2 regions of the Arthrobacter sp. Soil_C_49 genome follow, and region 2 is predicted to be linked to the other one. Evidence: riboswitches for the same ligand, from Rfam matches in the RefSeq annotation. Region 2 holds a riboswitch; the other holds the start of a gene.
The links. A riboswitch is a leader RNA that binds a small molecule or an ion and turns the genes downstream of it on or off. The one in region 2 is predicted to bind cyclic di-AMP.

Region 1: another riboswitch for cyclic di-AMP. It lies ahead of AC3A4Z_RS03270 (LysM peptidoglycan-binding domain-containing protein); the one in region 2 lies ahead of AC3A4Z_RS16680 (aggregation-promoting factor C-terminal-like domain-containing protein).

The regions. Positions count from the first base shown of each region.
Region 1 covers NZ_JBDGJZ010000001.1:699,158-713,575, forward strand. Annotated here, with positions in the region: gene AC3A4Z_RS03240 (glucose 1-dehydrogenase) at 1-194, shown strand, start outside; gene AC3A4Z_RS03245 (DUF1810 domain-containing protein) at 260-703, opposite strand; gene AC3A4Z_RS03250 (DNA alkylation repair protein) at 687-1,256, opposite strand; gene AC3A4Z_RS03255 (TraR/DksA family transcriptional regulator) at 1,253-1,612, opposite strand; gene AC3A4Z_RS03260 (coiled-coil domain-containing protein) at 1,633-2,979, opposite strand; gene AC3A4Z_RS03265 (hypothetical protein) at 3,120-4,049, shown strand; cyclic di-AMP (ydaO/yuaA leader) riboswitch at 4,232-4,404, shown strand; gene AC3A4Z_RS03270 (LysM peptidoglycan-binding domain-containing protein) at 4,408-5,235, shown strand; gene AC3A4Z_RS03275 (protein adenylyltransferase SelO) at 5,307-6,782, opposite strand; gene AC3A4Z_RS03280 (APC family permease) at 6,779-8,221, opposite strand; gene AC3A4Z_RS03285 (ribonuclease Z) at 8,284-9,234, opposite strand; gene AC3A4Z_RS03290 (hypothetical protein) at 9,303-9,485, opposite strand; gene AC3A4Z_RS03295 (hypothetical protein) at 9,631-10,062, opposite strand; gene AC3A4Z_RS03300 (hypothetical protein) at 10,151-10,369, opposite strand; gene AC3A4Z_RS03305 (DUF4389 domain-containing protein) at 10,636-12,249, shown strand; gene AC3A4Z_RS03310 (HNH endonuclease) at 12,422-13,309, shown strand; gene AC3A4Z_RS03315 (DUF2087 domain-containing protein) at 13,320-13,838, shown strand; gene AC3A4Z_RS03320 (vWA domain-containing protein) at 14,305-14,418, shown strand, end outside.
Region 2 covers NZ_JBDGJZ010000011.1:51,537-65,954, forward strand. Annotated here, with positions in the region: gene AC3A4Z_RS16615 (hypothetical protein) at 1-294, opposite strand, end outside; gene AC3A4Z_RS16620 (DUF6188 family protein) at 376-804, opposite strand; gene AC3A4Z_RS16625 (PASTA domain-containing protein) at 967-1,329, opposite strand; gene AC3A4Z_RS16630 (HNH endonuclease signature motif containing protein) at 2,088-3,881, shown strand; gene AC3A4Z_RS16635 (zinc-dependent alcohol dehydrogenase) at 3,966-5,018, shown strand; gene AC3A4Z_RS16640 (6-pyruvoyl trahydropterin synthase family protein) at 5,021-5,419, shown strand; gene AC3A4Z_RS16645 (glycosyltransferase family 4 protein) at 5,424-6,503, shown strand; gene AC3A4Z_RS16650 (nucleoside deaminase) at 6,553-7,059, opposite strand; gene AC3A4Z_RS16655 (phosphatase PAP2 family protein) at 7,121-7,966, shown strand; gene upp (uracil phosphoribosyltransferase) at 8,009-8,644, shown strand; gene AC3A4Z_RS16665 (glyoxalase superfamily protein) at 8,690-9,064, shown strand; gene AC3A4Z_RS16670 (HAD-IA family hydrolase) at 9,089-9,769, shown strand; gene AC3A4Z_RS16675 (YdeI/OmpD-associated family protein) at 9,750-10,148, opposite strand; gene AC3A4Z_RS16680 (aggregation-promoting factor C-terminal-like domain-containing protein) at 10,249-10,962, opposite strand; cyclic di-AMP (ydaO/yuaA leader) riboswitch at 10,968-11,120, opposite strand; gene AC3A4Z_RS16685 (sensor histidine kinase) at 11,248-12,750, opposite strand; gene AC3A4Z_RS16690 (response regulator transcription factor) at 12,758-13,462, opposite strand; gene AC3A4Z_RS16695 (response regulator transcription factor) at 13,470-14,210, opposite strand.

The sequences.
Region 1 (14,418 bases), on a different contig from region 2:
CCATCTGGACGCCGCTGCAGGTCAGCAGCGGCCAGCCAAAGGAGGAACTGCCGGAGTTCGGCCAGTCCACGCCACTCGGCCGGGCAGGCCAGCCGGCCGAACTCGCGCCCGCGTACGTGTTCCTGGCCTCGCCGGAGTCCAGTTATGTGCTGGGCGAAACCCTGAACGTTAACGGCGGAAGCCCCTCGCCCTAGCGGCCCCAAAAAGTACGCCCGACGGCGGTGCCTTGCGCGGGATGCGCACGGCACCGCCGTCGGCATTAGACGTCGTCGCGGCCGGCGAGGAGATCGTCGGTGGCGGGGTCCGGCTGGCCGTCGAAGAACTGCGCGAGGACGGTTTTGAAGACGGTTTCCCCGGGAGCTGCGCGCAGGAACAGCGTCATGGACGAGCACAGTTTCCGGGCGTCCACACTGCCAAAAATCTCCTCAGCGGTGCGGTCCTTATGGTTGCCCAGTACTTGCGCGCACTCCAGCAACCGCGGGCCCAATACCGGGTGGTCCAGGTACTCCCGGGCTTCCTCGAGGGAGCTGATGGCGTACCGGCGGGATGTCTCGCTGTGCCCCAGCCCTGCCAGCTGGGGAAAAACGAACCACATCCAGTGTCCGGACTTGTTGCCCACCTGCAGTTCGGCCAGCGCCTGGTCATAAATACCGCCGCTGTTCTGTGCGGCAACAAAGCGGTCCAGGTCATAACGATCGTTCACGGATGTCTCCTTGTGGTGTGGCTTCGGGTATTGGGTGCTGTTCGAGGAAGGCGGCTGCGTTGCGTAGCTGCGTATCCGGGTCCGTCCGCCACCGGGCAAGGACGACGGCGGCCCGCTGGCGGTCGCGGCCATGGAGCCGGGCCAGGAAAGGGGCCAGCACGTCCGCCAGCAGCGGGTCAACCAGTTCCCGGCTTCCGGCGGACCTCAGGAAGCCCTCCATCCGGGTCAGGTCCGAATGCCGCAGCAGCGCCGCCTTGGTTTGCAGCAGCACAATGGCGGCGAGCCGGCGCTCATAGACGGCGCGCGCACCCGGCCCCGGCTGTCCCCAGAGCGCGGACGCCAGCTGCACCACGGCGTCGTGATCAAGGTCTTTGTACTTCCGCAGCGTGTCGCGGACGGTTCCGCGGACGGCGCCCACCGAGGACCCGTAGGAGGCGAGCTCACCGCCCAGCCTGCCCTCAACGTCGTCCGCCCGGTACCAGGCACCCTCGTTTTGCAGGGTGCGGTCAACAAAGCCGGCAGCGGCTCCTACAACGTCTGCGGCAGTGCTCATCGAGTGCGGCCTGCCGACGCATGGCGGATGCAGAATGGCGTCCAGGGGCGCGCCTCCAGCCTTCCTTCGGCGATGGTTTCGCCGCAGACGGCGCAGGACCCGTAGGTGCAGTCGGCGATCCTGGCCAGGGCGGCCTCAACCTGGTCCAGCCCGGCGCTGCTTTGCTTCAGGAGTGCCGAGGCCTGGGACAGTTCGAAGGCGATAGTGGAGCCTTCCGGATCATGTTCGTCGTCCACGTTGGAATCCTGGCGGGCGGAGTTCGCAGCGGTGATGTCCGCGCGGAGGGCCGGAAGCAACGCCAGCTTTCGGGCCCGCTCCGCCTCGAGCAGGATCCGGAACCGTTCGAAATCAGGCATGGGAAAAGCCTAACGCCCGGTCAGTACCAGTTGTTGGACACCGAGTGGTTCCAGGCCCCGCACGGCGAGCCGTACCGGCCGCTGATGTAGCCCAGCCCCCATTCGACCTGCGTCCGGTAGCTGGTGAGCCAGTCGCTGCCGGCGCTGGAGTATTTCCCGGGCGGCAACGCCTGGGCAATGCCGTAGGCCCCGGAGTAGGGGTTGGTGGCCGTGGTCAGCCAGTTGGATTCCTTGGTCCAGAGCTGGGCGAGGCACAGGAACTGGTCCTGGCCCCAGCCGTAGGCGCCCAGCCTGCCCGCGGCGTAGCTCTTGGCTCCTGCCGGGTCATTGACGGCGCCGCCGGGAACGGAAGGCACGACGACGGGCGGCGGGCCGGGTGCCACGGGCTGCGCAGGGGCGGGGGCAGGATTTGCCGGCGCGGGCTTTGCCGGGGCCGGATTGGCGGGTGCAGGATTTGCCGGTGCAGGATTTGCCGGTGCAGGGCCGGCTGGAGCCTGCGGGCGGACGGCAGTTGCTGCGGCCGCCCTGGCTGCCGCTTCTGCCTGCTGGCGGGCCTGCTCAGCAGCTGCGGCGCGCTTTGCGGCCTGCGCGGCCTCATAGGCGGCCTGCGCGGCCTGGCCCTGCCGGTATGCGCCCTCAACTGCCGCCGTCGTGCCCTTGAGCGAGGCCAGTTGCGCTGTCAGCTCCTCGCTGCGCTGGCGGCTTTCCGCGACCTGGCGTGCCATCGCATCCTGCGCGGACCGGGCGGCGTCCAGTTTCGCCTTGGCTTCAAGGGACAACCGCTCCCGTTCGGCTTTGGCGGCGCTTTCCTGGGCGGCCAACGAGGATGCGATCCGGCCGGTCTGCTCTGCCCTGGCCACCAGCCCTGCCGTTTTATCGCCGACAATCCGCACCACGTTGAGCCCCTGGACGCTGTTGGTCTGGATCGCATCGAGGGCAACGAAGAATCCCATGGTGGTGCCGCCGGTTTTATAGGACTGGGCCGCGAGGGCACCCAGTTCCTTCCGGTGCCTGGACAGCTCGGCGTTCGCCTGCGAAACCTGTGCGGTGAGGGCCTCCACTTTTGCGCCGGCCGCCTGAAGGGCAGAGTCCGTAACGGCATACTCGGCCGCCGACCGGACGGCCGCTGCTCCCAGGGACTCCGACTGGGCCTGCAGGCCACCCAGCAAGTCGTTGATCCTGGTGATCTCCGTTGCCTTACCGGCTTCGGTCAACTTCGCCTGCTGGACATCCTCCCAGGAGGGATAGTCACCGGCCGGGTCCTGCTCCGCCCCGGCGGCCGGGCCATTCCACAGCGTTCCGGCCAAGGCAACCGCCAACAGCCCTGCGAGCGCGACAGGCCTGGGTTTTGTAACGAACAGGGGCATAGTCCCGAAGCATACCGGCGGCAACCCGGGCCGGACGGCCGAAGTTTCCACATCGTTACATTGCCGGAAGTCCTTAGACCATCCCGCCCGCCAGCGTGGGCGCCCGGCGGCCGCAGGGAAGCGCCCCCTAAACTGTTGGCATGTACGGGGACAGTGCACTCGGCGGCGGTATGGGCGGGCAGCATTTTCGGACCCGGCTGCAGTGGATGGCCGCCCCGACGGCACTTGCCGCGGCAGCAGCCGGCGTCAGCGCGTGCACGGGACCGGAGCAACCGCCGGCGACTAAGCCGCAGCCGATTTCCGTGGAAATCAACCAGTCGCGGGACCAATACGGCAAGCAGGCCGTGCTGCTGCAGCTCACCAATACCACCGGCGGACCCCTGGCCGTCGAAGAAGTCCGGGTGTCCACGCCGCTGTTCCGAGGCGAACTTCGGTGGCAGCGTGACGGCGCAGGACTTGAGTTGCCTCCCGGACAGCCCAAGAGCCTCCCGGTCCAGCTTCCCGCAGCCGAATGCACTGACGGGCCAGCCCCCGCGACGGAGACACTGGCTTCGGTGCTGTTCACCGGCCCGGCGCACTCAGAACCGCAGGAGCTGACGCGCGGAGCCGACGATCCGTTCGGCGTCCTCAGCCGGAACAACGCCGAGCTCTGCCTTGCCGCCGGCGCTGCTGCCGTTGCGGACATCGCCTTGGACTCCTCCCTTGACGTGGCCGCGGACTCCCGCACCGCCGTCGTCCGGCTGGTTGCCATTCCAAAAGCCCGGGTGAACGGCGTGGCGAAGTCCCTGCTGCTGGACCACATCCAGGGGACAACTCTCCTGACTGAGGTGCCCGGGCATCCCTGGCCTGCGGGCATCAGTATCGAGCAGGGCGGACCGCCCGCTGAATGGCGCTTGTGGATCAGGCCTGCGCGCTGCGATCCGCACGCCGTGGCAGAGGACAAGGTGGGCACCCTGCTTCCCCTCCACGTTCAAGCGGACGGACGCGAGGGGCAGCTGAAAGTTGCCGCAGACGCGGTGTTACGTGCGCAACTTTATGACTTTGTTACGCGCGCGTGCGCCGAGGAGTAACCAGGCGCATCAGCCGAGGTCAGCAAAAGATCGCCGCCGAAATCCAGTCAATGGCTAAATACGAGAGAAGCCGCTCGTATGTTATCCAAATGTGACAATTGACTGGAGGGCGGGTTATGGTCTTCAGGTGTCCCTCCCAAACGGGACATTCCCATCAGTATGCCGAGCCCTGCCACTGATCCGGGATTCAATCGCTTTCCAGCTGGCAGGGACGGGGGAACCACCTTTCCGCGGCCTCATCAGAGGCCTTGGGGTTAAGTCGCTAGCGCCTCCGTTCCGTTTCGGAGCCGCTTCCGGCCGGGTATCTCCAACCCGAACCCGACAGCTCACCCCGCAGGCATGGGAGAGGCGATCAAACGTGTCAAAAAATTCCATTACCGCCCGTCACCGCGCGACTCCGGCCCGCTCAATCGCGCTCCAGGGCTTGGCTGTATCAGCCAAGTCGCTTGGCCGCCCGGCGCTCGCCGTAGCAGCAGCCTCCGGCATTGCGTTCGGTGTGGGCGCCCCGGCCCACGCAGGCGTAACCGGACCGGACACCACCGGGACCACTAACACCCAGGCTTCCGCAGCGCCTGCCGCTGCCGTGGCTGCTCCGGCAGCAGCTGCAGCCAACGCGCACACCGTTGTTTCGGGCGACACCCTGGGCGGCATCTCAGCCGCCTACGGCGTCAGCCTCAATGACGTCCTGTCCGCCAATGGCCTGGCGATCACCGCGATCATCTACCCCGGCGACCAGATCCAGATTCCGGGTGCCGGTCAAGTTGCAGCCGCTCCGGCCGCTGCTCCTGCTCCTGCTCCCGTCCAGGCAGCTGTTGCCGCGGCTCCGGCCAACACCGGGGTGAACGTCTCCTACGCGTCAGCTCCGGCTGCCACCGGTTCGGGCGCCGGCGCCGCCATCCTGGCGTCGGCTTACGGCCAGGTGGGCGTCCAGCAGGACTGCACCGCCATGGTGGAGAAAGCCCTGCGGTCCGTGGGTAAGAGCGTTGGCGACCTGGCTCCCGGCCAGTTCTTCCAGTACGGCTCCGTGGTGGGAACCCCCGCTGCCGGTGACCTGGTGATCACTGCCGGCCACGTCGGTGTGTACGCCGGCAACGGCCAGGTTGTCAGCGGCGGCGTGGACGGTTTCAAGACCGAGGTCCACTCCATCAGCTGGCTCAGCGGCGCTTCCTTCGTCCGCGTAGCGTAGTCACGCAACCCAAACAGGGGCGGCAGGCGGGATTCCCGCCTGCCGCCCCTGTTTCGTTGTTGGTGGATCCCTTACGTGCCGCAGAAGGTCTGGTAGCTGCCGAAGTCTTCCGGGGCTCCCTCGGCGTAGCGCTCCAGGCCCGGGCGCTCCTCGTACGGCGCACGGACAACGTCCACGAGCCGGTTGAACGGGCCAAGGTCGCCGTCAGTTGCTGCGGCGAGCGCTTCCTCCACCAGGTGGTTGCGCGGTATATACGCGGGGTTGACCCGGTCCATCAGGCCCGCGTCGGGCTGCAGGGCCTGCCACCGCGCGGCCCAGGCGTCGAATGCGGCCAGATCCAGGACCATGCCCCGGACGGGCCGATGGTTTCCACGCGCTGCCTGCCCGAGGCTCCGGAAAAACCGCGTGTAGTCCACGGGCCCGTCCTTGAGGATGGCAATTACGCCGTCCACCAGCTCAGAGGCTTCTTCTGCCTCGGGGCTCCCCGCCGGGCGTTCCTTCAAACCGAGTTTCTTTTTCATCCCGGTGAACCAGGCGTCACTGTACTGGCGGCGGAACGCTCCCAATGCTTCCACCGCCGGCGCCACGGCCTGTTCCTGGTCTTCGTTGATGAGCGGCAGCATTGCCTCGGCAAGGCGGGCGAGGTTCCATTCCGCCACCACCGGCTGGTTCGCGTAGGCGTAGCGTCCGCCGACGTCGATGGAGCTGTAGACCGCCGCCGGGTTGAAGGCGTCCATAAAGGCGCAGGGGCCGTAGTCGATGGTTTCCCCGGAGATGGTCATGTTGTCTGTGTTCATCACGCCGTGGACGAAGCCCACCAGCATCCATCGGGCCACCAGTGACGCCTGGGCGGCTACCACCGCCTCGAAGAGGGCAAGGTAGGGGTTGTCCGCCTGGGCGGCAGACGGGTGGTGCCGGCTGATGGCGTGATCGGCGAGGCGCCGCAGGAGGTCCATATTCTCGGTGGCCCGCGCGTACTGGAAGCTCCCAACCCGCAGGTGGCTGCTTGCCACCCGCGCCAGGACCGCGCCGGGAAGCATGGTCTCACGGCGGACCGGACGGCCGGTGGCCGTCACGGCCAGGGAACGGGTGGTGGGGATGCCCAGTGCGTACATCGCCTCACTCACCACGTACTCCCGCAGCATGGGCCCGACGACGGCGCGGCCGTCGCCGGCGCGGGCGAAGGGCGTGCGGCCGGAACCTTTCAGGTGGAGATCCCGCAGCCTCCCGTGCACATCCGCCACTTCTCCGAGGAGAAGGGCACGGCCGTCGCCGAGCAGGGGTGAGTACCCGCCGAACTGGTGGCCGGCATAGGCCTGGGCTACGGGCGTCGCGCCCGCCGGTATGTGGTTGCCCAGAAGGAGCCGGACGCCCTCCGGCGACTGGAGGTATTCCGGATGCAGCCCCAGTTCGCGCGCCAGTTCCTCATTGAGGACAAGGAGGTTGGGGTCGGGTGCTTCCTCTGCCTGCCAGGGAACAGCCAGCTCCGACAGTTCCCGGGCAAACCGCCCGTCAAAGGTAATTGTTGATTCAGCAGCAGCTGTCATTCTTCAAGCCTTCCCTCCTGGTTTGTTTTCCGGTTGATCAGCCACGTGACGAACCAAAGGACAACGCCGATGGCCATCAGGCCGCCGGCAATCTGGTACTGGATGACGTTCCTGCCCACCCACGGGCCGGCCAGGAAGGCGCACAGCAATGCGGCCACGAGCGGCATCTGCCCCGGCGAAGTGAAGAATACCTTGCGGTTGGGGTCCCGCTTGCGCCGCAGCACCACGCAGGCCACGTTGACCACCGTAAACACGCACAGCAGCAGGAACGCCGTGGTGCCTGAGAGGTTGGCCACGATGTTGCTTTCGGGGTCACTGGTGACGTAGAGGATGAGTCCGAGCGCCAGGACCGTGGAGAAGAGAATGCCGGCCCAGGGCGTGCGCCGGCCGCGCAGGACCTTGCCCAGGGGCCGCGGCAGGACGTGCTGCCGGGCCATCCCGTAAATCAGGCGGCTGGCCATAAGCATGTTGATCAGCGCAGTGTTGGCTACGGCAAAGACCGCGAGGAAAGGAAAGATCCTGTCGATCGGGAAATCCGGCGAGCCTTTGTGCACCACTTCCAGCAGGGCGGCGCCTTCGGCCTCCCTGATGCCTTCCAGCTCCGTGGGCGTGAGCACGCTGACCACAGAGACGGCAACAAGCATGTACAACAGGACGGCGATGCCCAGGCCGGTCAGCATGGTCCGCGGGAAGATCTTTTCCGGGTGCTGGGTTTCTTCCACCATGTTCACGGAGTCCTCGAAACCCACCATGGCGAAGAAGGCAATGGAGGTGGCTGCGGTGACCGCAAGGAACAGGCCCTTGTCCTGGTAGTCGTTGAAGACAAAAATCTCGCCGGCGTTTCCCGTTCCCTGGAACATCACAAAAAAGCCGACGCCGATCACTATGCACAGGGCCAGCATCTCCACCATGGTGAGGACGACATTGAACTTCACGCTCTCCCCCACGCCGCGCAGGTTGATGAGGGCCAGGAGCAGCATAAAGGCCATGGCGACGGCGGTGATGACGCCCTGCCCGGGCATTCCCATCCACCCGTTGATGTCCAGGCCGCCAAACAGGTTCTGGGCCAGGACGTTGGCGGAGGTGGAGGCGCTGGTGATGCCTGAACAGACCACGGCGAATGCCACCAGGAAGGTGACGAAGTGGATACCGAAGGCCTTGTGGGTATACAGGGCGGCGCCGGCGGCCTGGGGATACTGCGTGACGAGTTCGAGGTAGGAGAAAGCCGTCAGCGTTGCCACCACAAAGGCCAGCAGGAACGGCAGCCACACAATGCCGCCCACTGTTCCGGCCATGGTCCCTGTCACGGCGTAAACCCCTGCGCCCAGGATGTCACCGACAATGAAGAGCAGGAGGAGCTTGGGTCCCAGGACCCGCTTGAGTTCTGGTTCCTGGCCTTCAGGGGTGACGTCATAGACTTCTTCGGAAGTTGTGCTCATTGTCTACCTCCACAACGCATTGGGCCTCTGGGCCATGGCGTGCCTACCGGATAATTCACTCTCTACCCCGTGGTTGGGTTTGGCAATGAGCCCACTCGGCTCTTCCCGTCTTCCGGCGCCGGGTCCTGCCAGCGGCGCCGTTCCGGAAGAGCCACCCGTTGGAGGTCGTGAGCGGCCACAACACTTACTTGCGCGGCACGGACGCCGGCCTGGGCAGCCAGGGGGGTGACGTCGTCGTACCGTGACGAAAAGTGGGTCAGTACCAGGGTGTTGGCGCCGGCACGGCCGGCCAGTTCCCCGGCCTGCCCCGCGGTGAGGTGGCGGTACTGGCCGGCGAGCGCGGCGTCGTCGTCGCTGAAGGTTGACTCCGCGACGAGGAGGTCGACGCCGTCCGCCAGGTCCTCTGCCCCCTCGCAGGGTGCAGTGTCCATCACGAAGGCGAAACGCTGGCCGCGCCGGGGAATGCTCACGTCTTCCAGCCGGACGCCGGCGAGGGTGCCGTCGCGCTGCAGCCGGCCAACATCTGCACCGTGGACGCCGGCTGCCGCCAGGCGGTCGGGCAGCAGGGTGCGGCCGTCCGGTTCCGTCAGCCGGTAGCCGTAGGTTTCGATGCGGTGCTTGAGGGGCCGGATGTCCAGTCCGTCGGCCACCGTTCCGCCTCCGCCGTGCGGGTGAAGCCGCAGGTCGATGCCCGGAGAGCTGATGGACACGAGGGCGTGGACCACATCTCCGCCTGATGCCGGGTAGTGGAGATGCACCGGGTGTTGCACGCCGTCCAGTGCCATGCGGGACAGCACGCCGGGCAGACCGTAGCAGTGGTCACCGTGGACGTGGGTGAGGCAGATACGGGTGATCGACGTGGCTGAAACGCCGGCGTGGATCATCTGGCGTTGCGTTCCCTCGCCGGGATCGAAGAGCAGCCCTTCACCGTCCCAACGCAGGAGATAGCCGTTATGGTTGCGGGTCCGGGTGGGAACCTGGGATGCGGTGCCCAGGACAACGAGTTCACGCATGGCGTCTGCAGAACCAAAAAGCAGGTTCCGGGAGAGCCCGGGACCTGCTTCCTGGTTCGTGCTGGTTGCTAGTGCCGCTTAAGCATGCCCATGATGCGGTGGGCCATGCTGCCGGACCTGGCACCCATGGCACCGGCAGTGTTCGGCGTCCGGCCCGTGGTGTTCATCCCGCGGCCCCGGACCGTCCCGCCCGTGCCGGTCCTGCCTGCGAATCGTCCAGCGGCGTTCCTGATCATGCTTCCCAAGTTCATATGAAACTCCTTCAGTCTTGATCCTGCCAACCGATATTCATCAGTGTGCTTATTAGTTTAGCCCGGTTTCATGTATGGGCCAGAGACCGGTGCCCCCAATCATGAGATATGGGGCCTTGGGCGCTCCCGCCAGGTGCTCCCGGTCCTAGCGCTCCAGGTCGTCCGGCTCAAACTCGCTGAGCGGGGATCCGCCGAAGTTTTCCTGGTCATCGCTGGCGTCCGCTTCCCGGCCGGTGGGATCCTCGCCGAAGTCGACGTCCGCCACCGCCTCGCCCAAGGTGGGAGTAACTGCCGGGACCTGCTCATTCCCGGCGCCGTCGCGGGTGGCCGCCATGTCGTCACGCAGCGTTTGGTCGCTCAGGAAATCCTCCTCCTCGCGGGAGACTTCGTCCTGCAGCAGCGGATCCTCCTGCCAGCGGTCGGGATTGTTCTCGGCCGCGCCGGGGTAGCTGTCCGGCTCGCCGCTGGTGACTGGGTCAAGCTCCAGGGAGGAGGCCGCGCCGGGAGTTTCGTCCAGGAGCACGTCGTTTTCCTCGACAACCTCAAGCTCGTCGTCAGGCAAGTTCTGTTCCGTCATGATGATGCCTTTCTCGTGACCGGCTTTGCCAACAATAGTAAGCATACTGACGAATGGGGTGTCGTGTGAACCCGCCGCATGTGCCGGTTTAGTGCAGGAGCCAGGAACTGTCCTGCGGACCTTCGGGCTTCCGCCGCAGTTTGCGGACCAGGACAATGAAGGGCCAGGCGAGCAGCTGGAGCAGGCCCGCGGTCAACAACAGGCCGATGATCAGGACAATCACCGGTGAATAAAGCAGAAAGACTCCAACGGCGGTTGCGATGTATCCGCCAATGAGCGCCAGAACCGTTGAAGCGTCCAGTGCCACAGGGCATCCCTCGAAAGATTTGCCGGGGAACTCAACACCCGGCGAAAAGGTGGCCGCCTACTTCCTAACGGTCGTTCAAGCCTACTCCCCCGCCCCTACCGGCGGAAGAAGCTGCCCACGTGATGCCCTTAGTACTTAGCGCCCATGAGCGTGACCTTTGGCCCTACAAACCGCGGCGTCCGGGCGTCAGTCTTGTGGGTGACCCTGCCGCACACACCGTTCACTTCGTCCCAAACTGTCCACTACCCCATTCCAGGTCCGAGCCCATGAAAAAGACCCTTGCACTGATAATGCTCATCCTCGGGATCCTCCTGTCCCTCACTGGCCTTGCTGCCGTAGCTGGAGGCACCGTGGCCCTGGCCGTGGGATCCGCGCAGCGCGATGGCTACCTCACGGCCGGCACAGCCCGGCTTTCCGTGGCCTCTGTCGCCTTGACCTCACCGCGGCTGGATGCCATGGGCGAGGACGTTCCCGGCCGCGTTCCGTTCGACGTCGGCACGCTTCGACTGCGCGTAACCTCCGTCGATCCCGGCAAAGCTGTATTTATCGGCATCGCCCCGCAGTCTGACGTTGACAGTTACCTTTCGGGCGTTCACCGCTCCGAGCTGCTCGATGTTGAGCGCTCGCCCTTCCGCGCCGAGTACCGTGACATTCCCGGCTCCACCGCTCCTGCGCCTCCAAGCGGCGAGACCTTCTGGCAGGCTTCCGCATCGGGCTCCGGGGAGCAGGAGCTGACCTGGAACATTTCCGCAGGGAGTTGGGCCATAGTGGTGATGAACGCTGACGCCAGTCCTGGAATTGACGTCCAGGTGCAGCCGGCGTTCCGGTCTGACCTGTTTCGGCCGGCCGCCGCCGGGTTGCTCATCGGCGGAATTATCACCCTCGTGATCGGAATTCCCTTGCTGATTTTCGGGGCTGCCGGCCTCGGCCGGCATGCCGCGCCGCCTTCTTACGGATCCCCTGGCGGCGGCGGACCAGCGGTCGGCCCAATGCCCCCGGGCGGCCCGGAAATGACGGCAACACCAGGCGGTGCCATTCCGGGGGCAGCCACCGCGGGATGGGCACCTTCCGGAGGAGGCCAGCCCCCGGGGGCCCAGTCGCCGGGCGTTCAGTCTCCGGGCGTTCAGTCTCCGGTTCGGGATGTGTCCGCAGCAGTAGCTGACTGGGGCCCCTACCCTGCCCGGCTTACGGGTGAGATCGATCCCGCCCTCTCGCGGTGGATGTGGCTGGTGAAGTGGTTCCTGGCCATCCCTCACTTCATCATCCTGTTCTTCCTCTGGTTCGCGTTCGCCGTGACGACGATTTTTGCCGGCTTCGCGATCTTGTTCACTGGCCGGTACCCCCGGGCCCTGTTCAACTTCAACGTCGGCGTTCTGCGCTGGAACTGGCGGGTGGCCTTTTACGCTTATGCTGCCGTGGGTACAGACCTGTACCCGCCCTTCACCCTGGCCCGCACCAACTACCCCGCGGACTTCGACGTGGACTATCCGGAACGGCTCTCCCGCGGACTGGTCCTCATCAAGTGGTGGCTCCTGGCAATCCCGCATCTCATCGTTGTTGCCCTGCTGGCCGGAGCCACGTGGACCTGGGGCGCAGAAACGGGAGATATCGGGGCAACGTACGAAAGGGGAAGGGGCCTGTCCCTGCTGGGATTGCTGGTCCTGATCGCCGCCGTAGCCTTGCTCTTTACCGGCCGGTACCTGCGCCCGCTGTTCGATCTGATTCTGGGCATCAACCGCTGGGTTTACCGGGTGCTGGCCTACACGGCGCTGATGCGCGATGAGTACCCGCCGTTCCGGCTGGACCAGGGCCCCCGTGACATCGCGGCCGCGACAGCACCGGCAACCGGGCCGCCCTTCCAGCCGGTCCGTCCGCAGTGAAAGAATGGTTTCAAGTCCGCATGGATTGCCGCGCACCCGATGCGGGGGTTAGCCATAGGTCTGAGAGTCCACGCCAACGCGGGGAACCGGTTGGCACGAGGTCAGGTACTTCCAGATTTCGGAGCCGGCCGTCACGGTTCGGCTGAAGCTGCGGAGGCCGTACGCTGGGTAAGTGGTGGCTGCAGTAATTCTGGGGTGGAACCCAAAGGAAGAAAGTCGCTGGGACTACCGCGCCGTCGTCGAACACGTAGCGGAGGCCGGGCGGTTCCTCGAGCGGTGGAACGTTAGCCACAGCTTGGACATTTTCCCGGAAACGGAGGTCTGGCTCCTGCTTCAGGGCACCACTGAAGCTGGCAGCGGCCTGATTGGCCATGGGGTGGTGATGTCCGTGCACGCGGACGACCGCAAGCTTGAAGACGGCGGCGCCGTTGGCGGGTATGTCAGCATCGCTTTCGATGCACTGCTCCCCCTAGGAGAACAAATACGTCCCGACGTCCTTCGCGCAGCCGTTCCCGGCTTACGTTGGGACGGCCCGACAGAGGACCCCATTGCTGTCCCGCCTCCGGTGGAGGCAGGACTCCGGAAGCTGTGGCAGGAACAGGGGCCGGCGGCCACCAGGCATACCGGACTCGTTCCGGGTACCCACCCGCCGGCGGCAGTTATCAGGATCGAGGTGAACCGCTACGAGCAGGATCCTGATGCACGCCGTGTGTGCTTGGCATTCCACGGAACCTCCTGCGCAGCCTGCGGTTTCTCCTTCGAGGCTTCCTACGGCGAGGCCGGCACAGATGCCATTGAGGTGCACCATGCAGTGCCGCCCGTAATGCTGGGAGACGGGTACACACTGGACCCCGTAGCTGACCTGGTGCCGCTGTGCCCCAACTGCCACGCCATGGCCCACCTCGGTGTTGCCTCGCCCCAGACACTATCGGAACTCCGGAACATCATCGCCGCCGCCGGACACCTGCGGGGCGAAGTGGTCAGTGACCTTGCCCTTGAGGCGCAGGATGATGCCCGGCGGATCCTTGAGGGGCCGCACGCTATAAAAGACCCGGACTGAGGCAGGCGGCATGACGCGGAGTACGGAATACGGCGGTCCGCACTGGCGGCGGGTTGTGGCGGCTCTCGCCAACAGTGACGCACGGACCGCCTATGCGCAAATAGTCCTCGGCACAGAGTTTCCGGCAGTGCTTGCCGGGTTGAAGGATCAGCGGCGAAACCGGGCCGTTGCCGCCCTGCTTGACGCCGGGCTCGTGGAACGGGATGCCGCCGGCGAACTGGTGGCACCGGAAGCCATTTTCCGCGATCTTCTTGCCCGGCAGCCCCGGCGGCAGGCGAAGAGCGGAGTGGACCGCTTCATGCGGCTGGGGAGGATCGAGCGATATCCGGCGAACATGGCCGAGCGGCGGGAACTCCTGGCCTGGATTGCCCGCGAGGCCATCCAGCCCGGCGAAAACCTGACCGAAAAGCAGGTCAACGAACGGCTCCTCAGCTATACCGGCGACGTTGTCCTGCTGCGCCGCTACCTGGTGGACTTTGGCCTGCTGGAACGTACAGCCTCGGGATCCTCCTATTCCAGGCCGGAGTGAACGAGCGGGCGCTGCCCCCGACGCTCGCCACCATCACCGGCCTTGTGTTCCCCCTAAGGCGAGCACGGCTCTTGCCGTATTCCCCGAAGGTGGGGGCGCGCACCTGACGGCGCGCGCCGTCGTCGGCTGCTTGGGAAACATGGGGCCCGACGCGGGTACCCACGACTCAGTACGGTACTGACTGCTTAGTCCGCACCCAGGAAAACGGGCAGCACGCCGGCAGGCCGGCGCAGACTCAGCGTCAGGAAGGTCCGCGGGTGAAGTCTTCCGGGACCCACAAAATTCCATCAAATATCTGTAACTCAACACTCACATCGACCCCGCCGGGGTTATCCTCAAAATGCGTATCCAGTTGCGGGGGCATCCGGGCGGGGGGGCTAGGCGCACCCGCGGTGTGAGAGCCGCGGGCGAGTTTCATCATTTGCGTTCATCCCGGGAAACCGGGCGGATTTCAAAGGAAACGAGCATGGGCCGCCGGCACGCAGCATCTGACGTGAGTTATCCGCGCTGGATCTGGGTGGCCGCGGCGACCGCCGTGGCGCTCCTCATTGTGGGCGGCGGATTCCTGCTGCGGGCGGTG
Region 2 (14,418 bases):
AAGCACAGCCGGAGCGGGAAACATCGCAACCTGCATGGGGAGCCCCTTGCCGCTCCTGTCGTACTTTCCGTCGTACGGCATCCTGGTTTCCCAGGGAACACTCGTGAACGTGTAGATGGCAATGCCGATGCAGAGTGCCAGGGCGATCCATTTGACGACTTCGACCCGCCGGCAAGCTACCTTGCCCAGCCTGAGGTCCTCTTCCGTCAACCCCTCCGGAATGGCTGTCTGCTCCGCATCTGAGCTAGCGCCATCCTTCATGGTGTATTCACCCTCTTTTGGCGCAACACCCAATGGCCGAGCTGTTCATAATTCTTCTCCCCCATGGCTTCAACCCTACCGACCGCCACAGCTGTCGCCCGCTGAAGGATCCCTCTACGAGCTGCCCCAAAGGGCCAGCTCACCTCCGGGCGTGGACACGATCAGTAGTCCGTCTGGACCAGTGACGTTCCACGCTTCGTACGCCGACTCGGATTCCGGCACCACGCTCAGCCGGAAGCCGTCCTGGATGACAATTTCAAGCCGTCCGTCGTCGAAGGCTCTTGCCTCAGCAACCACCTTGGAGCGCGAGAGCGGCAGAACGGGACTGAGCTGGTCGAAACCGCCGCCCGGTTCGACTACATGTGAAGTGCCATCGGGGTGCTCAAGAACGAAGCTCTCCTCGATGGTGATTCTGAAATGTCCGAGAACCAGAGTCACCTGGAAATCCAGGACGAGTTGCAGGATGAGTTGCCCACTCACCTCGAGAAGCCAGTAACCCTCGAATCTTTGAGCCCCGCTCATGGACGCCGGAACATAGGCCACAACGGCCCCCTTCCTACTAAGCTCCACCCTAGCCCTGCCCATGGGCCGGCACCCCAAAACGAAGAGTGTCTCTCATGGCATCGGATAATCCAAAGGAGTGTCCGTAAGCCGGTGGGCTAACGGGCGCTTCCGCGTTCAATAGGGGATCCCTCACCGGATAACTCACGACTCCGTGTCGCCCTCCGCATGGGTTTGCAATGAGGGGGTTGGCCCGCCCGTCTGCTCCGGCACGTCGCTTCGGGCTTGACCGTCCTGAACGAAGGTGATCTGAATTTGGCTGCCCCGCGCAAGGACCGACCCTGCCGGAGGATCTTGGGAGGTCACCCAGAATAGCCCTGGCCACGTGCGCGAGCGAAGGCCTGGACCATCAGGGTCCCCGGCTGCGAGACCGAACCCAAGGTTCGCCGCAGTCTCCTGTGCGATATGGACAGGCTGCCCAACCAGATCGGGAACATTTAGCATCTGGCGTTCGACCACCTCGGCATCTCCTTTGCGCCCTAAAACTGGTGCGGCAAACTGAACCATCTATTCATCAGGTTAGCGCCGGTGTTCGGTGCGTCCCGTAAGGGATCCCCTTACGTGCACCCGAAGCTGGGTGTAGCCCGCTCAGCCTGTCCCGTAACCTTTGAGCCTCAAAAACCCTAGGTCATGCGAGGCGGTTAGTCGTCTGGCGAGGCTATAGTCAGGGTGCCTTTTTCATATTGCTAAGCCACATTGAAGTTACGAAGCTGGCGGTGAGGACTGAAGGAACCACCACTAGCCAAATCGGTCCATGCAGCGCACTCAGTCCTCCGGCCAGCAACGCTGCGGCAATTATCATGAGGCCTGAGATCAGAAGCATCCTGCCTGTGCTCTTCTTGGCTGACATGGCGCTGACTATACAGAACCGCGTGCAGATGTCTGCGTCACCTGTAGGGAGCGTCAGGTGGAATCCCTTACGGGCAATCGAAGCTGCCCGTGGCCCGACTCAACCGTGTCTCGTAACCTGGGCGCCTCGAATCCCTAGAGATTCAAGACAGCCGACGTGCAGTGGTGCGACAAAGAGCGATCACAAAAGGCCGACATTGATCGGCAAACTCCACATCCACGCTCAATGTGAGCGGGAAAAGTTTGAAAAGTCTTTGGCAGGGACCGGTTAGAGGGCCGGTTTTGTCAGACCCCCGCAAGATGATGGAGGTATGGGAACGGACCGGGTGGTGGTGCAGGCGGAGGACGTCATTGGTGCGCTCGCTGCGCGTTCGGAAGCGCCCGGTTTTGTCATACCCCTTCAGGATGATGGAGGTATGGAAACGGATTCGGCGGTGGTGCAGGCCGAGGGAGCTATTGAGGCCTCGGTCGCTGCCTTTATGGCTGCGCTGATAGGCCAGGATGCTGCTGTGTCCGGCCCGGACGCTTCGGGAGGCGCTGCCCCTGGCGGTCCCGATGATGATCCGTTGCAGCGGTTGGCTGATGCGGCGGTGGATGTTCTCGCGGCGGTGGGGCGGTCGGAGGCGAAGATCGCGGCGGTGAAGGCGTTGGCGGTGGCGGTGCTGGCCGGGGCCACGAGGGCGTTGAATGGTCCGGCGTCGTCTCCGCAGGAGGCCACGGCGCAGGACCGGAGCCTGGTGGCCGAGGTCGGGTGTGCGTTGGCGATCGGTGACCGGGCGGCGGGGGCGTTGCTGGCTGAGTCCCATGCGTTGACCACGTCGTTGCCGCGGGCGTTGGCGGCGTTGCAGGCCGGGACGATGTCCTGGGCCCATGCCCGGACCATGGTGGAGCAGACCTCCTGCCTCGATGCGGCCGCGGCGGCGGCGTTGGAGGCCCATTTCCTGGACCCGGACGCGCCGGGCGCGGCACGCGGGTGTCCGATCGGGGAGATGCCGGCGTACCGGTTCAAGGCCAGGGCCCGGGCCTGGCGGGAACGCCACCACCCCGAAAGCCTGGAAAAACGCCATGCCAGGAGTGTGGCGGACCGGCGGGTGGAGTACTGGCCGGACAACGACGGGATGGCCTGGGTCGCCGCGCTCCTGCCTGCGGACCAGACCTCGGCAATCTGGAACCGGCTCACCGCCATTGCCCGCGGCAAGCAAGGCCCGTACGAAACCCGCACCATGCCCCAGCTTAAAGCCGATACCTTCGCCGAGGGACTCCTCACCACCGGCACCACCGTGGGTGGCGGTGCTGACAGTACCAGTGGCGACAGCCTCGACGGCTGCGGGGCGGACAGCCCTGCTGATGGTGGTGAATTTGCCGGTGATCGAACCAGTTCCGGAACCGCTCCCGGCCCACGATCACCGATCCGGGCGCAGGTGCTGGTCACCGTGCCGGCCTTATCCCTGATGGGCATGACCGATGAGCCGGCAATACTGGACGGGCACGGGCCGATCCCGCCCTCGATGGCCCGCAGGCTCGTCGCCGATGGTGCCGCCTCGTTCTACCGGGTCCTGGTGGACCCCCGGGACGGGGCGCCGCTGGAGATCGGCCGGACCAGCTACCGGGTGAGCAAGGCGATGCGGCAATGGCTGAGGCTGCGGGACGGCAAATGCCCCTTCCCCGGCTGCAGCAACAGCTCCCTCGATAACGAGGCGGACCATATTCTCGCCTGGGCCAAGGGCGGCAGCACCGGGATACCGAACCTGGGACAACCCTGTCCGAAGCACCACAAACTCCGCCACACCAGCGGCTGGAAACCCACCCCGGCCAGCAAAACCGAACCACCCGGCTGGACCTCACCCACCGGCCGCCACTACAAAAGCGAACACCAGGACTGGGAACCACCCCGCTGGCCAGACGCCGCCGTGCCGGAAAACATCCGCGCCTTCGATGACCTCCTCGACCTATGGGAACTTCCCGATGACCTTTCCGGAGTGCCGACACCGCCGGAGGACCTTTCCGGAGTACCGACACCGCCGGACGACCTTTCCGAAGTCTGCCCTCCGCCGGACGAACCGCCTTTCCCCAAGGAACTTTTTGACGACGAGATTCCCGAAGAGACCTTCGCGGACTGGTTCCTGTCGCGAGACAACCCGCCTAGTGACCCGATCCCGGAAGAACGTTTCCGGAACACGATGCGCGAGGCGAATACGGGCGTCACGTGAACGATCGTGAGGAGGACTCCGTGGTTGTCAAAGTAGCTGCCCAACTTTCCCCGACGCACGCGGGCCGCTAGATTCATCAGCAAGATGACTAACTCACGCGCGCCAATTCATGCAACGGCTTACTGGACTACTGCCCGGGAGCACGGCGAGCTCCGGCCCGAGGAGTTCCCCGCCCCCGGCAAGGGTGAGGCCCTGGTCCGCACCTTGTACTCGGGGATCAGCAAAGGCACCGAGATGGTGGTTCACCACGGTTCGGTCCCGCCGCGGGTTGCAGAGGAGATGAGGGCCCCGCATCAGGAGGGGAACTTCCCGGGTCCGGTGAAATTCGGTTACCTGTCGGTGGGTGTTGTAGAAGAAGGGCCGGCGGAGTGGATCGGCCAGCGCGTGTTCTGCCTCAATCCCCATCAGGACCGGTACGTGGTGGCGTTGGATGCCCTCACCAGGATCCCGGACAATGTTCCGTCCCCGCGCGCGGTCCTGACCGGAACAGTGGAAACAGCGGTCAACGCCCTGTGGGAGGCCGGTCCGCGTCTCGGTGATCGCGTGGCTGTTGTGGGTGCAGGGCTCGTGGGTGGCATGGTTGCCGCCCTGCTGAGGACCTTTCCACTGCAGCGCCTCCAGCTTGTCGACCTGGACCCGGCGCGCAAACAACTGGCAGACACCGTGGGCGTGGAGTTCACCCACCCGGATGACGCCCTCGCTGACTGCGACATTGTCTTCCATTGTTCTGCTTCCCAGGAAGGGCTGGAGCGCAGCCTCCAATTGGTGGGTGATGAGGGTGACGTCATCGAAATGTCCTGGTACGCCAACCGCGAGGTCACGCTGCCGCTGGGCGAGGACTTCCACGCCCGCCGCCTCTCCATCAGGGCCAGCCAGGTAGGAGTAGTGGCGCGCGCACGCCGCCACCGCAGGACCAATGCCGACCGCCTGGACCTGGCCGTATCCCTCCTGGCGGATCCGGTGTTCGACGCGTTCCTGACCGGGTCGTCTCCGTTCGCCGAACTTCCGGACGTGGTGCAGGAACTCGCAGACGGCACGCGGGACGCCCTCTGCCACGTTATCGAGTACCCCCAGGATGAAGAATCCCGGGAAGCCGAAGCCAGCCGTAAACTCCAAGCCCCCACAGACCAGAGGTAGCCATGTTCAGCCTGACCGTCCGCCGCCATTTTATGATCGCCCACAGCCTTCCCCGGGAGGCTTTCGGCCCTGCCCAGGCCCTGCACGGGGCCACCTTTGTCGCAGAGGTGACGTTCCGCCGTCGGACGCTCAACGACAACGCCATCGTCCTGGACATCGGCGCCGCGGGCACCCTCATCGAGGAGGTGCTGGCCGGCCTGAACTACCGCAACCTGGACGAGCACCCGGATTTTGAAGGCAAGCTCAGCACCACGGAGGCGCTGGCTGAGTACATTGCGCAGTCCGTTGCGGAAAAGCTGAAGGAAGACGACGACGGCGGCCAGCTCGCCGGCATCGACGTCACCTTGCGGGAGAACCCCGACGCGTGGGCCACGTACTCGCTGGACCTTTCCGCAGCCTGATCCCATGCGCCCTCTTCGGCTGCTTGTGCCCGCCAACATCCGCCACAACTCCGGCGGCAATGTCTACAACGCCCGGCTGGTGGAGGGTCTGAGGGCCTTGGGTGCAGCGGTGGAAGTCCTCCCTGTCGAAGGTTCCTGGCCGGAGTCCACAGCAAAGGAACGACGCCGGCTGGGCAGCCTTATCGGCGCCTGGGAACGGGAGACAGGACCCGGGGAACCAGTGGCCATCGTGGACGGGCTCGTCGCCGTAGGCGTCCCGGACGAGCTTGAATTTGCGGCGAAGGCCGGGCAGGAAACGTGGGTGCTGGTGCACATGCCCGTGCCCGAAGAGTCCGGAGCAGGGTCCTTGGAACGCGAGGCCCGGGCCCTTCGCGCGGCCTCGGGAGTCATCTGTACCAGCAGTTGGGCGGCTGACGTCCTGAAGAAGCGGCACGGATTGCGGGGGCTGCGCCTCGCCCTTCCCGGGACTGAAAGGGCACACCGGGCGGAAGGCTCGGTTCCGCCCCACATCATTACCGTGGCCGCCCTGTTGCCGAACAAGGACCAGGTGCTGGTGGTCGAAGCCCTGGCTCTTATCCGGGAACTTGAATGGACGGCGGCACTGGTGGGTTCGGACCAGGCAGACCCGGACTACGCCGGGCGTGTGCGGGCAGCTGTCACCGCACACGGGCTGCAGGACCGTATCCGGATTGCCGGGGAACGGAAGGGGCAGGATCTCGAAGACGAATGGAACCGCGCGGACCTGAGCGTCCTGGTTTCCAAGGCTGAGGCGTTCGGCATGGTGGTCACGGAAGCGCTGGCACATGGAATTCCTGTGGTGGTGCGCGCAGGGACCGGCGCAGTGGAGGCCCTGGGCTTTGCGGCGCCGGAACAAGGCAAAAGCGGAACGCTGCCTGGAACAGCAGTGCACTTTCCGGGAACTGACGGCCCGGAAGGCCCGGCTCTCCTCGCGGCGGTTCTGCGGAACTGGCTGCAGGACACAAGCACCAGGGACGCGTGGCGGGCGGCAGCCTTGGAAACCCGGAACAGGTTGCCGGGGTGGGACCAGTCGGCCCGGCTTGTGCTGGAAGCAGTCTCCCCATGACGCACCCCAAGATGACCCGGCGCGAACTTGAAACAGGAGAACGGGCCGCCTAAATCCCCGTGCGGTGCCCCGCAAAAAAGTCCCGCAGCAGCCCGCCGCACTCGGCCTCACGCACCCCACCATAAACCTCGACCCAGTGATTGAGCCGGCGCTCGCGGAGGACGTCAAACACCGAACCTGCCGCCCCAGCCTTCTCATCCCACGCCCCAAACACCACGCGGGGAATCCGCGCCAGGACAATGGCGCCCGCGCACATGGCGCACGGTTCCAGCGTTACCACCAGCGTGCAGTCGGCCAGCCGCCAGCCGTCTCCGCTGCTACCGGATGCCTGAGACAGCTCGCGCAGCCGCGCCGCCGCTTCACGGATGGCCACCACCTCGGCATGGGCGGTGGGGTCTCCCAATTCCTCCCGCTGGTTCCGTCCGGAACCCAGCACGCCGCCGTCGGGCCCTATGATCACTGCGCCGATGGGAACGTCCTCCGTCGCCAGGGCACTTCGTGCCTCCGCCAGGGCAAGGCCCATCCACTCGTGGTGATTCTTTTCTGCGGAGACCATGGCTCAATGATAGTTTCGAAGGATACCCACAGGCCGTGACGTACATCCGCCGGGAGGAATAGTGAGCACCGTCAGAGAACGCGTGGAGACGTGGATCAAGCCGTATGCCGCACTGTGGCTGACGATGGTCATCGGCGGCGCTTTGGTGCTCACCCTGGCCCTGCTGGGGGCAGAGGTCTACTCAAATGTGGTGGATGACGAAGGGCTTGCCAGCCTTGATATTCCCACCTTGGAATATTCACAGACGCTGCGGAATCCGGAAGTCGACGCCTTCGTCACCGGTTTCACCAACGTGGGCGGCGGAATCGGCATGCCCATCCTGGCCAGCATCCTCACCGCCTGGCTGACTTTCCTGAGCCGGACGTGGCGTCCCATTGTCCTGGTGGGCGGGGCAGCGCTCGTTTCCACGCTGGCCACCACGTACGGCAAGCGACTGGTAGGCAGGACCCGCCCCGATCATTCAGAGGCAGTGCCGCCCTACGAAACATCGCCGTCCTTCCCCAGCGGCCACACCCTGAACACCACCGTGGTGATCGGCGTCCTGGTCTACATCATGTGCCTGCAGTTCCAGATCCTCTGGGCCAGGATCACAGCCATCACGGCCGGTGCCATCTTCATCATCGCCATGGGGTTGAGCCGCGTCTTCCTCGGGCACCACTGGCTCACGGACGTGATGGCCGGATGGTTCCTCGGCCTCGCCTGGGTCTGCATGGTGATTCTTGCCCACCGGCTGTTCCATCTCATCCGCAGGCGCGAGCACGCCGGACCGGCCCCGACCTTCGAGCATCCCGCCATCCGCGAGGACCACAGCGGCGAAACGCAGCAGGGCGCGGGCACAGCAGGGTACGACGGCGGCTCCTCAGGAAGGAGCGACGGCGGCTCCTCCCGGAGGGCCGCAGGCAGCTGACGCTTGGGGAAGCGCCGAGCAACCGGGTGATAGTTTTGACGCATGCGCACTCTCGTTGTGGACCACCCCCTGGTCGCCCATAAGCTCACCGTCCTGCGGGACAAGAACACTCCGTCCCCGGTCTTCCGGCAGCTGACGGAGGAGCTGGTGACCCTGCTCGCGTACGAGGCCACCCGCGAGGTCCGCACCGAACCCGTCACCATCGAAACTCCGGTCAGCACCACCGTGGGTACCGCGTTCACCAAGCCCACCCCGCTGGTGGTCCCCATCCTGCGCGCCGGGCTGGGGATGCTCGAGGGCATGACAAAACTCGTCCCCACCGCGGAAGTCGGTTTCCTCGGCATGGCCCGCGACGAGGAAACCCTGGACATCATCACCTACGCCGAGCGCCTCCCCGAGGACCTCACCGACCGGCAGATCTTCGTCCTGGACCCCATGCTGGCCACCGGCGGTACCCTGCGCGAAGCCATCAAGTTCCTCTTCAAGCGCGGCGCCTCGGACGTGACCTGCATCTGCCTCCTGGCCGCACCGGAGGGCCTGGCCAAGCTGGAGGAAGAACTCTCCGGCGCGAACGTCACCATCGTCCTGGCTTCCATCGACGAAAAGCTCAACGAGAAGTCGTACATCGTTCCCGGTCTCGGGGACGCGGGCGACCGCCTCTACGGCATCGCCGGGTAGCCCACAAGCCTTTTCCATTCCTCGTCCCGCCGCTAGCCTGTGCGGATGGACTGGAAACTGGAACTTGTGTTTGTCCCTGTATCGGACGTGGACCGCGCCAAGGATTTCTACGTCAACAAGGTGGGGTTCAACGCGGACTTCGATGAGCGCCCCTCGGACTCCATCCGCTTTGTGCAGCTGACGCCCCGCGGCTCAGCCTGCTCGATCTGCATCGGGGAAGGGCTCAGTGACGCGCCTCCCGGCACCGGATCGAACCTTCAGTTGGTGGTCAACGACATCCACGCCGCCCACAAGCACCTGAAAGACAACGGGGTGGACGTCAGCGATGTGGACGTGCAGGCCTGGGGCCACTTCGTGTACTTTGCTGATCCCGATGGCAACAGGTGGGCCGTCCAGTACATCCCGGGGCGCGAAAGCTGACACCCAACGGGGAGAATGGGGATCATGACTGTCTCCACCCCGGCCGGAACCCGCACGCTGACTTGCCGCGCCGTCCTCTTTGACATGGACGGCACCCTGGTCGATTCCACTGCTGTGGTGGAGCAGGTCTGGGGTGAGTTCGCTGCGCGCTATGGCTTGGACCTCGAAGAAATACTCCAGACCTCGCACGGCGTCCAGGCGCGCGATACTGTCACCCGGTTTGCTCCAGCGGGCGCCGACGTCGCGGCACTGACGGCGGAACTCGGGGCGATGGAACGCCTCCGCACTGATGGCATTGTGGCCCTGCACGGCGCCGGCCGGCTGCTGGCAGCCCTGCCTCCGGATGCCGTTGCCCTGGTCACGTCCGCTGACCGCGTCCTGGCTGACATCCGGATGGAAGCAGCCGGACTGCCTATGCCAGCCATCGCAGTCGCGGCTGAGCTGGTGACCCGCGGCAAGCCGGATCCTGAGGGATACCTGAAGGCCGCAGCCTATCTCGGCGTGGATCCTGCGGACGCCCTGGTGTTCGAAGACGCTCCGGCGGGGATCGCCGCTGGGGTGGCCGCCGGAATCCGCACAGTGGCAGTGGGACCTAACACCGGCCCGCTGCCCGCCGGCGTACTGCACATAACGGACTACAGCGCGGTCGCCGTCGAAACCGGCAGGGACGCCGAAGACCGGACGGTTATTTCTTTCCGGCTTTGAGATCCGCCACTACCTTGGCAATACGCCGGGACCGCGTCTCTGGCGTCTTGGCCCCGCCCAGCGGCTCCACGTACCGCCGCTGCGCGCTGTAGCTTAGCGTCGCGTAAAACTCCACGGCAGCCGGTTCCGCCGCCATTGCTGCAGCGAGGTCCTCGGGGACTTCCACAATGCGGGGTTGCGTGTCCAGCTCCAGGTCCACTTCAACGGTGTCGCCGGCGGATACTCCGATGAAGTCCCGGTATGCTGAGCTGAGGGAGATCAGGTTTTGTCCGCCCATCACCGCGACGCTGCTCCGGTAGCTCTTGCCGTTGATGGTCACCACTACAGGCGGCCGCTTGCCCGCCTCCAAGGCTGCAAGGACTTCTCCGGGAACTTCAATGCCGGTCTTGTTTCCGCTGCCCTAACTTCATGGATCACAGTATGCCGGGCCGCCTGCTTCTCCAACAGGTGCCGCCGCCGCGCCACGGGTTCCGTATGGCTCAGTACCAGTTGTTGGACAGGTGGAAGTTCAGCGCGCCGCAGGGGGACTGGTAGCGCTCCTGGATGTAGTTCAGGCCCCAGGTGATCTGCGTACGGTAGTTGGTGAGGTAGTCCGCGCCGGCGCTCGCCATCTTTTCAGCGGGCAGCGACTGGACGATGCCGTACGCGCCGCTGCTGGCGTTGGTGGCCGTGGTGGTCCAGTCGGACTCCTTGTCCCACAGGGTCACCAGGCACTGCATCTGGTCTGGAGCCCAGCCGTAACTGGCGAGCTGCCCTGCAGCGTAAGCCTGGGCGCCGGCGGGGTCGTTGACGGCGACGACGGGTGCAGGCTCAGGAGCGGCGGCAGGCGCCGGGGCAGGCTCGGGAGCCGGGGCCGGAGCGGGTGCAGGCTCGGCAGCAGGCGCCGGTGCGGGCTCTGCTGCCTGCGGGGCCACCGCAATCTCTTCTGCAGCCGGGGCAGGCGCAGGGTTGGCCTGGATTTCGCTCTTCTCGATGCTGAGGTTGGACTGCGCTGCGGCCGCCTGGGTTTCGGTGGCGGAGACGCGGAGGCTGGACTCGGTAGCCTGTCCGGCCGCTCCGACTCCTACGAGGAGTGCAGCGGATGCCGCAAAGACAAAGGCGCGCTTGCCAATGAAGGGGACTTTGCCGGCATTGCGGCCAGCGTGGGACGCAGACTCGGAATTCGGGCGCGGTTTAGCAAGGAACTTGGACATGATGGATCGCCTCTCACACCTGCGGAGTTAGCTGTCGGGTTCGGATGAGGGCATCCGGCCGCACGGAAAATACACGTGCGTGCTTAACCCCAAGGGCAGTAATTGCCCGGGACTGTGGGTCCCCCGCCTCTGCCGTTGTGCTCAAGCGGAATCCGGGAAGCGGCAGAGCTTGGCGTCATCCGGATATGGGTTCCCGTCGGGAACCTCACCCAATCGACGGTACAGGAGTGCGGCGCTTAAGTCACATTTTGGTAACAGAGATCACGGTGGCGGCGCGTCACGTTGCTATGGCAGCTCGGGAAGTGGAAGTCGCAGGACGAATTGTGTCCGATCTGGCTGTGACGTCACCGTTACCTTTCCGCCATGTGCCTCGACAATGGACTCCACGATGGACAATCCCAGTCCACTGGTGCCTTCGGCAGCGGAGGCGCCTGCTTGGTCGTCCGTGCTCTTTCGTGCCGCGTCTGCGCGGGCGAAGCGTGAAAAGACATGGTCCACGAACTCGGCAGGAATGCCGCCGCCGTCGTCCGTTACGGTTACTACCGCCGCGCCTTCAGGCGACCTGCTCACGCCTGTCACCACCGTGGTTCCGGCGGGAGTGTGCTTGCGTGCGTTGGACAGCAGGTTCATCAGCACCTGCCGCAGCTGTGAAGCGTCACCGTTGACCACTACTGGCTCGTCCGGAAGCTCCAGCCGCCAGTTGTGTCCGGGCGCGATCACCTTTTCGTCGCTGACACCCTCAATCACCAGCTGTGTCAGGTCCACTTCACTGAGCTTGAGCGGCTGGCCCTCATCGAGGCGGGCCAGCAGCAGCAGGTCTTCCACCAGGGCCGTCATCCGCTCCGACTGGCTCTGAACCCGCGCCAGTGACTTTTCGCCGTCGGGGGTAAAGTCCTCAGTCATCCGCATCAGCTCGGTGTAGCCGCGAATGGCTGTCAGGGGAGTGCGCAGTTCGTGCGACGCGTCGGCCACAAACTGCCGCACCTTGGTCTCGCTCTTCTGCCGCGCCCGCAGCGCATTGGCGACGTTGTCCAGCATCAGGTTCAGCGCGTGGCCCACGCTGCCCACTTCCGTTCCCGGATTGGAGTTCGACGGCGGGACGCGCACCGCAAGTGCCACCTCGCCGGCATCCAGGGGCAGCCGTGAAACGCGGGTGGCCACCTCTGACAATTGCTCGAGCGGTTTCATGGTGCGGCGGATCAGGACGGTCCCCACCAGCCCGATGAGCAGCAGGCCGCCCAGGGAGACGAACACGAAGGTCCACACCAGGGAGGCCAGCGTACTCTCCTTGGCGGCGAGGGGGAGTCCGGTCACCAGGACATCGCCAAAGTTCGTTTTCACGGCTATCAGCCGGTAGTCGCCGTTGGAGAGGGCGCGGTCCACTGGCTGCGCGTCCGTTGCCAGGTCGAGCAGGGCCTGCTTGTCCTCCGCCGAAAGGGCCTGCCGGGTGGTGTCCGAGGCGAGAAATCCGGCGCTGTTGACCTGCCCGTTGAGGATGCGGGCGTTCAGGGTTCCCACGCTCTGGCCGCGGGCGTCCAGCGGGTCCCTTCCGTTGAAGCCGCCCATGGGCGGGCGGCCAGGATCGTTCGACCGGTCCGCGGCCTGGCTGAGCTGTTCGTCCAGCTGGCGGGTGAGGAATGCGTCCATGGAGGCGTAGCTGGCCACGCCCACCGCGCCGCAGATGGCGATCAGCAGGGTCATTGCAAGGAGGATGAGGCGGGTGCGCAAGTGCCAGGTGTCGGGCTTGAACCAGCTCCGGCGGTGGGGCGCGGCCGGTTGCGAAGACACGGTGCGCCTACTCCGCAGGCTTGATGACGTACCCGGCCCCGCGGACGGTGTGGATCATGGGCGGGTGCACGGCATCCACCTTCTTGCGCAGGTAGGAGATGTAGAGCTCAACGATGTTCGCCTGGCCGCCGAAGTCGTAGTCCCACACCCGGTCCAGGATCTGGGCCTTGCTGATCACCCGCTTGGGGTTCTCCATCAGGTAGCGGAGCAGTTCGAACTGGGTGGCCGTGAGCTGGAGTTCCTCACTGGCCCGGGTCACCTCCCGAGTGTCGACGTTCAGCACCAGGTCGCCCACCACCAGTTCAGCCGTATCCATGGCCGCCACGCCGGAACGCTGGACCAGCCGGTGCAGCCTCAGGAGGACTTCCTCCATGCTGAACGGTTTGGTGACGTAATCGTCGCCGCCGGCCGCAAGGCCCACGATCCGGTCCTGCACGGCGTCCTTGGCCGTCAGGAACAGTGCGGGGACCTCGGGCGCGAAGGCGCCCATGGGCGGGCGGCCAGGATCGTTCGACCGGTCCGCGGCCTGGCTGAGCTGTTCGTCCAGCTGGCGGGTGAGGAATGCGTCCATGGAGGCGTAGCTGGCCACGCCCACCGCGCCGCAGATGGCGATCAGCAGGGTCATTGCAAGGAGGATGAGGCGGGTGCGCAAGTGCCAGGTGTCGGGCTTGAACCAGCTCCGGCGGTGGGGCGCGGCCGGTTGCGAAGACACGGTGCGCCTACTCCGCAGGCTTGATGACGTACCCGGCCCCGCGGACGGTGTGGATCATGGGCGGGTGCACGGCATCCACCTTCTTGCGCAGGTAGGAGATGTAGAGCTCAACGATGTTCGCCTGGCCGCCGAAGTCGTAGTCCCACACCCGGTCCAGGATCTGGGCCTTGCTGATCACCCGCTTGGGGTTCTCCATCAGGTAGCGGAGCAGTTCGAACTGGGTGGCCGTGAGCTGGAGTTCCTCACTGGCCCGGGTCACCTCCCGAGTGTCGACGTTCAGCACCAGGTCGCCCACCACCAGTTCAGCCGTATCCATGGCCGCCACGCCGGAACGCTGGACCAGCCGGTGCAGCCTCAGGAGGACTTCCTCCATGCTGAACGGTTTGGTGACGTAATCGTCGCCGCCGGCCGCAAGGCCCACGATCCGGTCCTGCACGGCGTCCTTGGCCGTCAGGAACAGTGCGGGGACCTCGGGCGCGAAGGCGCGGATCCTTCCCAGCAGCTCAACGCCGTCGAATCCGGGGAGCATAACGTCCAGGACCAGGACGTCCGGGCGGAAGTCCTTGGCAAGCTTGACGGCCTCGGGGCCGTCAGCGGCGACGGCGACGGACCAGCCGGCCATGCGCAGGCCCATGCTCATAAGTTCTGAGAGGCTGGGCTCGTCGTCCACCACAAGGGCGCGGATGGGGGATCCGTCCGGGTGGGAGAGCTGGGGGAGATTGTTTGTCATGGAGTGCGGTGTGGCCATGGAACAACTCTCCGATCACTCGTTTAGCCCGGCCTTTGGGATTCCTGTGCCCTGGCTGTGAATCCCAGCCTAGCCAGCTGGAAGCCAAAACCGGGATGGAGCAGCTTGGCCGGACAGCGGTTCTTGGACTCTTCACGAAATTTTCTTTGTGACGACGGGGTGTCGCTGGACAGGAGTGCCATCGGTCAGGGGTGATTTTGGTATTCGA